DNA from 2 places in the Streptomyces sp. MGP-P1 genome. Region 1 is predicted to be linked to the other one. Evidence: predicted binding sites of a transcription regulator. Region 1 holds the regulator's gene; the other holds the start of a gene.
The links. Region 1 encodes HrcA, which represses chaperone genes, less so after heat shock. Its sites were predicted from a motif close to TTNGCACTCNGNNNNNCNGAGTGCNAA; they were not measured.
Positions count from the first base shown of each region.

Region 1 (5,784 bases):
CGTCGAGCTTGGACGGGGTCATCACCTCGACGTGCACGATCAGGTCGCCCCGGCCGCCGCCCCGCAGGTGCGTGATGCCGCGCCCGTGCAGGGGAACGGACTGGCCGGACTGGGTGCCCGGCCTGATGTCGATGTCCTCCAGGCCGTCCAGGGTCTCCAGCGGACACTTGGTGCCGAGGGCCGCGGCCGTCATGGGGACGGTGACCGTGCAGTGCAGATCGTCGCCGCGCCGCTGGAACACGGCGTGCGGCAGCTCGTGGATCTCCACGTACAGATCGCCGGGCGGGCCGCCGCCGGGGCCGACCTCGCCCTCGCCGGCCAGCTGGATACGGGTGCCGTTGTCGACGCCCGCGGGAATCTTCACGGTCAGGGTGCGCCGCGAGCGGATGCGGCCGTCGCCGGCGCACTCCGGGCACGGGGTGGGCACGACCGTGCCGAAACCCTGGCACTGCGGGCAGGGCCGCGAGGTCATGACCTGGCCCAGGAAGGACCGGGTGACCTGCGAGACCTCGCCGCGGCCGCGACACATGTCACAGGTCTGGGCGGACGTGCCGGGGGCCGCGCCCTCGCCGCTGCAGGTGTTGCAGACGACGGCCGTGTCGACCTGGATGTCCTTGGTGGTGCCGAAGGCCGCCTCGTTGAGGTCGATCTCCAGCCGGATCATGGCGTCCTGGCCCCGCCGGGTCCGCGAACGGGGCCCGCGCTGTGCGGCGTTGCCGAAGAACGCGTCCATGATGTCGGAGAAGTTGCCGAAGCCGCCGGCTCCGAAACCGCCCGCGCCACCACCGCCGCCACTGGCGGAGAGGGGGTCGCCGCCGAGGTCGTAGACCTGCTTCTTCTGCGGGTCCGAGAGCACCTCGTAAGCGGCGTTGATCTCCTTGAACCGCTCCTGGGTCTTCGGGTCCGGGTTGACATCCGGGTGCAGCTCGCGAGCGAGCCGACGGAATGCCTTCTTGATCTCGTCCTGAGATGCGTCGCGGCGCACGCCGAGTACGGCGTAGTAGTCCGTGGCCACTTACGACTCCGCCAGGATCTGTCCGACGTAACGTGCCACTGCGCGTACCGCTCCCATCGTTCCGGGGTAGTCCATGCGGGTCGGTCCGACCACGCCGAGTTTGGCGACTGCCTCGTCGCCCGAACCGTAGCCGACCGCGACGACGGACGTGGAGTTGAGCCCCTCGTGGGCGTTCTCGTGCCCGATCCGTACGGTCATGCCGGAGTCCGTGGCCTCACCGAGCAGCTTCAGCAGGACGACCTGTTCCTCCAGTGCTTCCAGCACCGGCCGGATCATCACCGGGAAGTCGTGTCCGAAGCGGGTGAGGTTGGAGGTGCCGCCGATCATCAGCCGCTCCTCCGTCTCCTCGACCAAAGTTTCGAGGAGGGTGGAAAGGACCGTGGAAACCGTCCCTCGGTCCTCGCTGTCGAAGGATTCCGGCAGCTCCTGCACCAGCTGCGGGACATCCGCGAAGCGGCGTCCGACGACCCGGCTGTTGAGCCGGGCCCGCAGATCCGCGAGCGATGCCTCGCCGAAGGGCGCAGGGCAGTCGATCATACGCTGTTCGACCCGGCCCGTGTCCGTGATCAGGACGAGCATCAGCCGGGCGGGGGCGAGCGCCAGCAGTTCCACGTGCCGCACCGTCGAGCGGGTCAGCGAGGGGTACTGCACGACGGCGACCTGCCGGGTCAGCTGCGCGAGCAGCCGCACCGTCCGGCCGACCACGTCGTCGAGGTCGACCGCGCCGTCCAGGAAGTTCTGGATGGCCCGGCGCTCGGGCGAGGACAGCGGCTTGACGCCCGCGAGCCTGTCGACGAAGAGGCGGTACCCCTTGTCGGTCGGGATGCGTCCCGCGCTCGTGTGCGGCTGGGCGATGAAGCCCTCGTCCTCCAGCACCGCCATGTCGTTGCGGACGGTGGCCGGGGAGACCCCCAGCCGGTGCCGCTCGGTCAGCGCCTTGGAGCCGACGGGCTCCTCGGTGCCGACGTAGTCCTGGACGATGGCGCGCAGCACTTCGAGTCTGCGTTCGCTGAGCATCGCGCACACCTCCAGCTGTGTCTCTCGGTGTCTGTCTGGCACTCGGTGCGTTCGAGTGCCAGCAATCCCCGCAGTCAGTGTACGGGGGTGGGGTGGGGCGGGGGCAAGGGCGACCGGCCACGCCTCCACGAGACCGCGCAGGTCGTTGCCGATAGCGTCCTGGTATGGACGTCGCTTGGGAAGACTTCGGCTGGGAGCGGTTGGGCAACGGTATCGGCAGGCGGCGCCTCCCCGGCTGGGACGCCACCGCCGCGCTGGTCGCCGGGGACAACGGCGCGTTGCTGTACGACACCGGCGCCACGCTGCGCGAAGGGGTCGAGCTGCGGCGGCAGGCCGAGGCGCTGCTCGGGCGGAGGGTGACGCATATCGCACTGAGCCACCCGCACTTCGATCATGTGCTGGGCACCGCCGCGTTCGCCGGGGCCCAGGTCTACGGGGCGGTGGGCGTGGCGGCGCTGCTGCGCGGCGGGGCGGAGAGCCTGTGCGCCTCGGCGGTGCGCCACGGGGTGCCGGAGGGCGAGGCGGCCCGGTCGGCGGACACGCCGGTGGTCCCGCACCACGAGGTGTGCGGCGACTGGACGCTGGACCTGGGCGGCGGCCGTCAGGTGCTGCTGGCGAACGTGGGCCCCGGCCACAGCGGCCATGACCTCGCGGCGCTGGTGCCGGGCACGGGCGACGAGCCTCCGGTGGTGTTCTGCGGTGATCTGGTCGAGGAGTCGGGCGAGCCGCAGGCGGGCCGGGACGCGATCACCTCGCGCTGGCCGGCCGCGCTGGGGAGGCTGCTGGCGCTGGGCGGCGAGGGCGCGCTGTACGTGCCGGGGCACGGGGCGGTGGTGGACGCGGCGTTCGTGCGGGCGCAGCGGGCGTCGCTGGCGGCGCGCTTCGGGGTGGACCTCGACGGGGAGCCCGACGTGAACCTCGACGCTGGACTCGACGTGGGATGAGCCCTGACGCGGGTACGGCGAATATCGTCGTGCCATGCGCAGCTACCAGCCGGACCTGACCCCGCCGTGGAAGCGGTCCGCCCCCGTGCCCGAGGTGCCCGCCGAGCCCGATCTGGTTGTGGAGGAGGTCTCCACCGGCTTCTGCGGGGCGGTGATCCGCTGCGAGAAGACGGCCCAGGGGCCGACGGTGACCCTGGAGGACCGCTTCGGCAAGCACCGGGTGTTCCCGATGGAGCCGCGCGGCTTCCTGCTGGAGGGCAAGGCCGTCACGCTGGTGCGCCCGGGCCCCGGCGGCCCGGTGCGTCCCACCCGTACGGCCTCCGGTTCGGTGGCGGTGCCCGGGGCGCGGGCCCGGGTGGCGCGGGCCGGGCGGATCTATGTGGAGGGCCGGCACGACGCGGAGCTGGTGGAGCGGGTGTGGGGTGACGACCTGCGCATCGAGGGCGTGGTCGTGGAGTACCTGGAGGGGGTGGACGACCTGCCGGCGATCGTCGGGGAGTTCGCGCCGGGGCCGGACGCCCGGCTGGGGGTGCTGGTGGACCATCTGGTGCCCGGCTCCAAGGAGTCCCGGATCGCCGAGCGGGTGACCGGGGACCATGTGCTGGTGGTGGGGCACCCGTACATCGACGTGTGGGAGGCGGTGAAGCCGTCCTCGGTGGGGATCGACGCGTGGCCGGTGGTGCCGAGGGGGCAGGACTGGAAGACGGGCGTGTGCCGGGCGCTGGGGTGGCCCGAGAACACCGGGGCGGCCTGGCAGCACATCCTGTCCAAGGTCCGCAGCTACAAGGACCTTGAACCCCAACTGCTGGGCCGGGTAGAGGAATTGATCGACTTCGTCACCCTTCCGGACTGATGTCCGGGGCCTGATTCCGGCCTGTTGCAGGACTGTCGCAGAGGATTGCGTACCGATCCCTATGCATGCCTGCGTCCCACAAGCACCATCGGTTATTGAGGTGGGGGAACGGGCGGGCGGTTCACGGGCCGGAGGGCTCACGGGGGAAGGGCGGGTACCGATGGCGCGCGAGGTCTGGCGGGACAGTGCGGACAACGAGGCGGCCTCGGCCGTCTTCCACCTGATACAGCAGCTGATCGACCGCTACCGGGTCAACCGGCCGGTGATGCCGCTCGTGGTGGTCCAGGCGGCGGACGCTGGGGCCGGGCCGGAGATCGACGCGCGGGTGGAGCAGCTCGTGCATCAGGTGCACCGGGCCAACGAGCTGCGCCGGGTGCCGGTGCGGCTGCTGGACGGCGAGGGGGCGACCCCGTACGAGGCGGCGCTCGCCATGGTGCGCACCCTCTCCGAGAAGCCGTGGGAGACCCGCGAGAACACCCAGTACAAGACGTTCGCCTTTCCCCGCTCCCGGCTCCTCGGGGCGATCGAGCAGGCCACCGCGACGGTGGTCGAGCAGTCCGACGGGAACACCTCCGAGGTGCGCGAGGAGCGGATCCTGGAGCAGCTGAGCCGGCTGCGCTGGCGGTCCGGCCGGCCGCGCGGGGGCACCCGGTGGGCCTCGCTGCGGCAGTCGGTGCGGCCCGAGACGTTCGTCGGCGCGCTCTTCATCGCCCTGCTCAGCGTGTTGCTCGGGGAGATCGACTGGCTGCTGACGGCCCTGGTGGCGGGCCTCGCGCTGATCGGGCTCGCCGTGGTGGGCCTGGCGAGCCGGGCCGCGCCGCCGCTGCTGTGGCTGCGCCGGGCCAGCCGGTGGTTCGCCACCACCTCGTCCCTGGCCGCCTCCAGCACCGGCTATCCCTCCGACGGCTGGTCGTGGCTGTCGCCGAGCGGTTCGTGGCGGGTGATCCGGGCGCGGGCGGCGGCGGTCGCGGAGCGGGTGGCGGACGCGGGGGCGGGCGACGAGTACGCGCGCCAGTTCCATCTTGAGCTGCGGGTGCAGGCGCTGCTGGAGGATCTGCGGCACAACTACCGCCCGCACTCCCTGGACTGGCGGCGCAGCAAGCGCACGGTCCCGCCGGTGGTGTTCCTGCCCCGGGCGACCCAGGACAACGGCGGCATTCTGCTGATCAACGCGATCAACAGCGTGCGGTCGCGGCGCAGCGAGGTGGATCCGCTGCTGTTGCTCGCCTCGCTCCAGGCCCCCGAGATCATGCGGCACACGCCGCCGCTGCCCCCGGAGCGGCCGGGGTCCGGTGCGCCGTCCGGTTCGTCCGGGGCGCGGGCCCGCTACGAGCGCTGGGTCGACGATCTGAGTCTGGGCCAGTCGCCGGGGGCGGCGGCGACCCTGGCGTGGGTGCTGCTGCTGCCGCTGTCCACCGAGAAGCTGACCCACGAGCACGCGCACGCGCAGCTCGTCACCCACCGGGTGCGGCGGACCTGGGCGTGGTGGGTGATGTCGCGGGCGAGCGTCGCCGTGCTCGTCGTGGGAAGTCTGCTGGGGGCGTTCCTGTGGGCCGGGCACTGGCGCGACACGTACTGCCACGGGCCGCTGACCGACCGCAACACGGACGCGATCTGGGCCGGGAAGGGCGACGACCGGGAGTGCGTGGGGGTGGCGACCGCCCCCGAGGTGTTCTTCGCGCGGGGCAACGGCCTGGAGCTGAACGGGGCCGGGAAGGGCATCACCTTCGAGCGGATCGAGCAGGCGATCCGGGACGAGAACGATGACATCGAACCGGGCGACACGTACGTGACGGTCGTGTACGCCGGTCCGCTCACCGCCACGGGCAAGGACCGGGAGGAGACCCGCAAGGGCCTGGAGGAGCTGACCGGCGTCTATCTCCAGCAGCGGGCGGTGAACAAGACCGTGCGCCGGTCGGTGAAGCTGCGGGTGCTGACCGCGAACGGCGGCGAGG
Region 1 covers NZ_JBYMEM010000007.1:885,621-891,404, reverse strand. The annotation lists gene dnaJ (molecular chaperone DnaJ) at 1-1,015, opposite strand, end outside; gene hrcA (heat-inducible transcriptional repressor HrcA) at 1,016-2,032, opposite strand; gene AC3CH1_RS25545 (MBL fold metallo-hydrolase) at 2,197-2,976, shown strand; gene AC3CH1_RS25540 (DUF3097 domain-containing protein) at 3,011-3,829, shown strand; gene AC3CH1_RS25535 (ABC transporter substrate-binding protein) at 3,990-5,784, shown strand, end outside.

Region 2 (5,784 bases), on a different contig from region 1:
GGCCCGGACGAACGCGCGCGGACCCTCGTGGCCCGGTCGATAGTGTTCTGCGCATGCCACGCCGTGCCCCTCTCCCGCCGCCTCCGCCGCCTGCCGGGATCCGCTCCTGGCCCGACCGTGAGGCGCTGCTCGCCGACCGGGCGGTGGTCCTGGGCGAGCTGGTGAGGATGCACGTGGGTCCCGGGCGGCTCGGACTGCTGTGGATGTGGGCGGGGCTCGTCGCGATCGGCTGGGCCCTGGTGGGCTCCGGGATCGTCCTGTTCGAGCAGGCGGTCGACCTGGTTGACTTCACCAGTGTCATCGGCGGAATCGTCAGCCTGGTCAGCGGCGCGACGGTGCTGATCCCGGCCGTCATCTTCTTCTGCCTCGGCGTCGCGCGGGACCGGAAGGTCCGTTCGCTGCTCGCCGCCTGGGGCGCGCTGGACCGGGACCCGGAGCGCGACCGGCGGCTGCGGATGCCCGGGACGAGCCTCGCCTGGCTGCTCCTGTCGTTCGTCCTGGGCGCGGTGGGGCTCGCCCTCTGTGTGCTCGGACCCGCGAGCGCGCGGCCCGGCCGGGAGACGTACGGGCTGGTCGCCCTGGTGATGGGCGTCGGCATGGTCGCCTGGCTGACCGCGCTGACCGGCGCGGTCACGGCCCTGGCGCACCGCCGCTGGGTGGTGGGCGTCCTGATGGGACCCGCCGGGCGGGTCAGCCCAGCGGATGGCCGATCAGCATCGTCGGAGCCCCCGCCACCCGGGTCAGGAACACCGTCGCCGCGTGCGGACCGCTCAGCTTCATCCGGCGACGCAGCTCCTCCGGCTCGACCGCCGAGCCGCGCTTCTTGACGGTCAGTACACCGACCTCCCGCTCCCGCAGCAGCGCCTTCAGCTTCTTCATGTTGAACGGCAGCCGGTCGGTGATCTCGTACCCGGAGACGTACGGGGAGGAGTACCGCGTGTCGCTCGTGACGTACGCGATCGTCTCGTCCACCAGCCGCCCGCCGCACCGCTCGACGATGTCGGCGACCAGATGCGCCCGGATTACCGCGCCGTCCGGCTCGTACAGATAGCGCCCGACCGGGCCCACGGGCGGGGCGGGCAGGGGGGCCGGGGCGGTCAGGGTCGCCCCGGAGGGCAGCAGCGTGGCCCGGAACGCGCCGGGCGCGAAGCCCTCCCCGTACCAGAGCACCGCCTCCTTCACGTCGCCGCCGTCCGAGATCCACTCGGCCTCCGCCTCCGGGCCGATCGCCTCGTGCGGCACGCCCGGGGCGATCTTCAGCGCCGCCCTCGGGGCTTTCAGCGCGGCGGCCGAGGCCCAGGACAGCGGCGGTGAGTACGCCTCCGGATCGAAGATGCGGCCGCGTCCGCCGCGCCGGGCCGGGTCCACGAACACCGCGTCGTACGGGGCGGTGTCGACCTCCGTGACATCGGCGCACCGCACCTCGATCAGCCCCTCCAGACCGAGCGCCTCCGCGTTGGCGCGGGCCACCTCGGCGGTCAACGGGTCGCGGTCCACGGCCAGGACGGAGATCCCGGCGCGGGCCAGGGCGAGGGCGTCGCCGCCGATGCCGCAGCACAGGTCGGCCACGCTCCGCACGCCGAGCCCGGCGAACCGGGCGGCGCGGTGGGCGGCGACCGAGGTGCGGGTGGCCTGCTCGACCCCGTTGGGCGTGAAGTACATCCGGTAGGCGTCCTCGGCCCCGAACTTGGCCACCGCCCGCTGCCGCAGCCGGGCCTGGCCCAGGGCCGCCGAGACCAGCTCCGCCGGGTGCGTGCGGCGCAGCCGGGTCGCGGCGGCCAGCTCGTCGGCGGGGTCGTGGTCGCGCAGCTCGGCCAGCAGCTGCTCGCCCCCGGGGGTGCGCAGCGCCGCGAAGGCGGCGCGGGCGGGGTCGTCGTCCGGGGCGGAGGGGGTCGTTGCGTTCACCCGGTCCATTGTGGCCGCTGCGCCGGGTGCCGCTGCCCGCGCCGCCGGAGGTCGCTGTGGGCCGGCCGGGGGACGGCGCCGGCCCGCTCGCGGTGTCGGGGTGGGAGGCGGGCCGGCGGCTGGCAGGATGCGGCGCCATGCAGCTAGTACGACAAAACGAAAAAGCAGCCATGAAGTGGCACAGGTCGGGCACCGTCGTGCTGGCGGCCCTGCTGGCCGCCGCCGTCGCCTCCGGGTGCGCGGCGGAGACGGGCGGCGGCGGCCCGGGAACTCCCGGCGGACCCGCGAAGCCCGCCGCCGGCCAACCGGGCGGGGCCGCTCCGAAGGCCGGGCCCGCCCGCGCCCTGGACACCTACGCCGAGGCGCTCAGGAAGAAGCAGGTGGCGCGGGCCGTCGCCGCGAAGAAGTGGGGACTGGCCAGGACTCCGCTCGCGGCCCCCGAGCCGCCGAAGGTGAAGCCGCGCATCACCACCCGCAAGGGCTTCGAGGTCCGGGACGACGCCGGGCTGCCGCCCGTCTTCACCACCGTCCCGACCAAGGAGAAGATCGTCTTCCTGACGATGGACGACGGGGCGGAGAAGGACCCCGAGCTGCTGCGGATGATGACCGAACTGGATATCCCGTACAGCGCGTTCGTCAGCGACTACGTCATCAACGACGACTACGGCTACTTCAAGAAGATGCAGAAGCGCGGGGTGACGATCAGTAACCACACGCTCAACCACCGCTATCTGCCCGGCCTCTCCGCCGGCGAGCAGAAGCGGGAGATCTGCGGCCAGCAGGAGAAGATCCTCAAGCACTACGGGAAGCGGCCCACCCTCTTCCGCCCGCCCTACGGCAACTACAACCGCGACACCCTCGTCGTCGCCCAGTCCTGCGGCATCACCGCCGTGCCCCTGTGGTCCTCCGAGGCCTTCCCCGACCACATGGAGTGGCGCGAGTGGGACCGGGACCTGCACCCCGGCGACATCGTCCTCACCCACTTCCGGGGCAAGGAGGACTGGAAGGGGTCGATGCCCGACATGATCCGCCAGGTCATGAAGACCATCACCCACAAGGGATACGCGGTGGCGAAGCTGGAGGACTACGTCTGACGCGCGTCCTTCCCCGCACCCGGCCCGCGAATGCGCGCTCAGCCCCCGCTGCGCGCGCATTCGCTGTTGTCGCCCCCGCTGGGGCAGGGTTGTCGCGCCCGCTGCGGCAGGGCGGGAAGGTCCAGGTCGGAGCGGGTTCCGGAGAATTCCGGGAGCCCTCTTCGACGACGGAGGCCAGGACCGCCACGCCCAGCCCCACCGCGACGACCGCCCGCATCCCGCTCCGGGGGCGCGTCATCTCCGTACCGTCGTACGGAACGAGGGTCGCCACCCCGACGTTGTCCGGACGGCGACCAGACAGAGCCCCGATCGAGACGGCGCGAGGGTGGTGAATTGGCACTCCGCTTGACCGAGTGCTAATCGCGGTCATAGTCTCGGTGCTGGCACTCCCCCCTGGAGAGTGCCAGCAGCACTCTGCGCGACAGGGCAGGTCCGGCACCCGCGACGACGGGCCGGTCAGGTCGCCGCCCACAGACTGTTAAACCCCGTGAGATCTCCGAAGGGGGAGACCGGATCGTGTCGACCACCAGCTCCAAGGTTGCGATCAAGCCGCTCGAGGACCGCATTGTGGTCCAGCCGCTCGACGCCGAGCAGACCACGGCTTCCGGCCTGGTCATTCCGGACACCGCGAAGGAGAAGCCCCAGGAGGGCGTCGTCCTCGCCGTGGGCCCGGGCCGCTTCGAGAACGGCGAGCGGCTTCCGCTCGACGTCAAGACCGGCGACGTCGTCCTGTACAGCAAGTACGGCGGCACCGAGGTGAAGTACAACGGCGAGGAGTACCTCGTCCTCTCGGCCCGCGACGTTCTCGCGATCGTCGAGAAGTAATTCACCCACGTTTGCCTGTGTTCTGCGCCCCTGGCCCCCTGCGAAATAACTAGCCGGGCGGCGAGGGGCGCAGTTCATTTTGAGAGGGAACACAGCCCATGGCGAAGATTCTGAAGTTCGACGAGGACGCCCGTCGCGCCCTTGAGCGCGGCGTCAACAAGCTTGCCGACACGGTCAAGGTGACGATCGGCCCCAAGGGCCGCAACGTCGTCATCGACAAGAAGTTCGGCGCTCCCACCATCACCAACGACGGTGTCACCATCGCGCGCGAGGTCGAGCTCGACGACCCGTACGAGAACCTCGGCGCCCAGCTCGTCAAGGAGGTGGCGACCAAGACCAACGACGTAGCGGGTGACGGCACCACCACCGCGACCGTCCTGGCTCAGGCGCTCGTCCGCGAGGGCCTGCGCAACGTCGCCGCCGGCGCCTCCCCGGCCGCCCTGAAGAAGGGCATCGACGCCGCGGTCAAGGCCGTGTCCGAGGAGCTCCTCGCGACCGCCCGCCCGATCGACGACAAGTCCGACATCGCCGCCGTGGCCGCGCTCTCCGCGCAGGACACCCAGGTCGGCGACCTCATCGCGGACGCGATGGACAAGGTCGGCAAGGACGGTGTCATCACCGTCGAGGAGTCCAACACCTTCGGTCTGGACCTGGAGTTCACCGAGGGCATGGCCTTCGACAAGGGCTACCTGTCCCCGTACATGGTCTCCGACCAGGAGCGTATGGAGGCCGTCCTCGACGACCCGTACATCCTGATCCACCAGGGCAAGATCGGCTCCATCCAGGAGCTGCTCCCGCTCCTGGAGAAGGTCATCCAGGCCGGCGCCTCCAAGCCGCTCCTGATCATCGCCGAGGACGTCGAGGGCGAGGCGCTCTCCACCCTCGTCGTCAACAAGATCCGTGGCACCTTCAACGCCGTCGCGGTGAAGGCCCCGGGCTTCGGCGACCGCCGCAAGGCCATGCTCGGTGACATCGCCACCCTCACCGGTGCGACCGTCATCGCCGAGGAGGTCGGCCTCAAGCTCGACGGCGCCGGTCTCGACGTGCTGGGCACCGCCCGCCGCGTCACCGTCTCCAAGGACGACACGACCATCGTCGACGGCGGGGGCAACTCCGAGGACGTCAAGGGCCGCGTCAACCAGATCAAGGCCGAGATCGAGTCCACGGACTCCGACTGGGACCGCGAGAAGCTCCAGGAGCGCCTCGCGAAGCTGGCCGGCGGCGTGTGCGTCATCCGTGTCGGCGCCGCCACCGAGGTGGAGCTCAAGGAGAAGAAGCACCGCCTCGAGGACGCCATCTCGGCGACCCGCGCCGCCGTCGAGGAGGGCATCGTCTCCGGCGGTGGCTCCGCCCTCGTCCACGCGGTGAAGGTCCTGGAGGGCAACCTCGGCAAGACCGGCGACGAGGCCACCGGTGTCGCGGTCGTCCGCCGCGCCGCCGTCGAGCCGCTGCGCTGGATCGCCGAGAACGCCGGCCTGGAGGGTTACGTCATCACCTCCAAGGTCTCCGAGCTCGACAAGGGCCAGGGCTTCAACGCCGCCACCGGCGAGTACGGCGACCTGGTCAAGGCCGGCGTCATCGACCCGGTCAAGGTCACCCGCTCCGCCCTGGAGAACGCCGCGTCCATCGCGTCGCTGCTGCTCACGACCGAGACCCTGGTCGTCGAGAAGCCGGCCGAGGACGAGGGCGACGCCGGTCACGGCGGCCACGGCCACTCCCACTAGTACGACCCGCACCGTTCGGCACGCCGTTCGGTACGCCCGAGGCCCGGCACCCCCGTCGAGGGGGCGCCGGGCCTCGGTGCGTTCCGGCTGGACAACCCCTGCGCCAAGTCCTCCCGCGTCACCGGGCAGGCGAACGCCAACCCGCTCGCGGACCGCGCCACCCCGCCCAGCCCGGCGTCGGTGATCGCCGTTCCCCGCCGACTCGGCCCGGCCGGTCGGGCGGGCAGGCTGTGCCC
Region 2 covers NZ_JBYMEM010000005.1:35,852-41,635, reverse strand. The annotation lists gene AC3CH1_RS09315 (THUMP-like domain-containing protein) at 691-1,914, opposite strand; gene AC3CH1_RS09310 (polysaccharide deacetylase family protein) at 2,076-2,999, shown strand; gene groES (co-chaperone GroES) at 3,516-3,824, shown strand; gene groL (chaperonin GroEL) at 3,923-5,548, shown strand.
Region 2: a site for HrcA is predicted at 3,333-3,359, ahead of groES (co-chaperone GroES). Genes of this name have one in related genera too.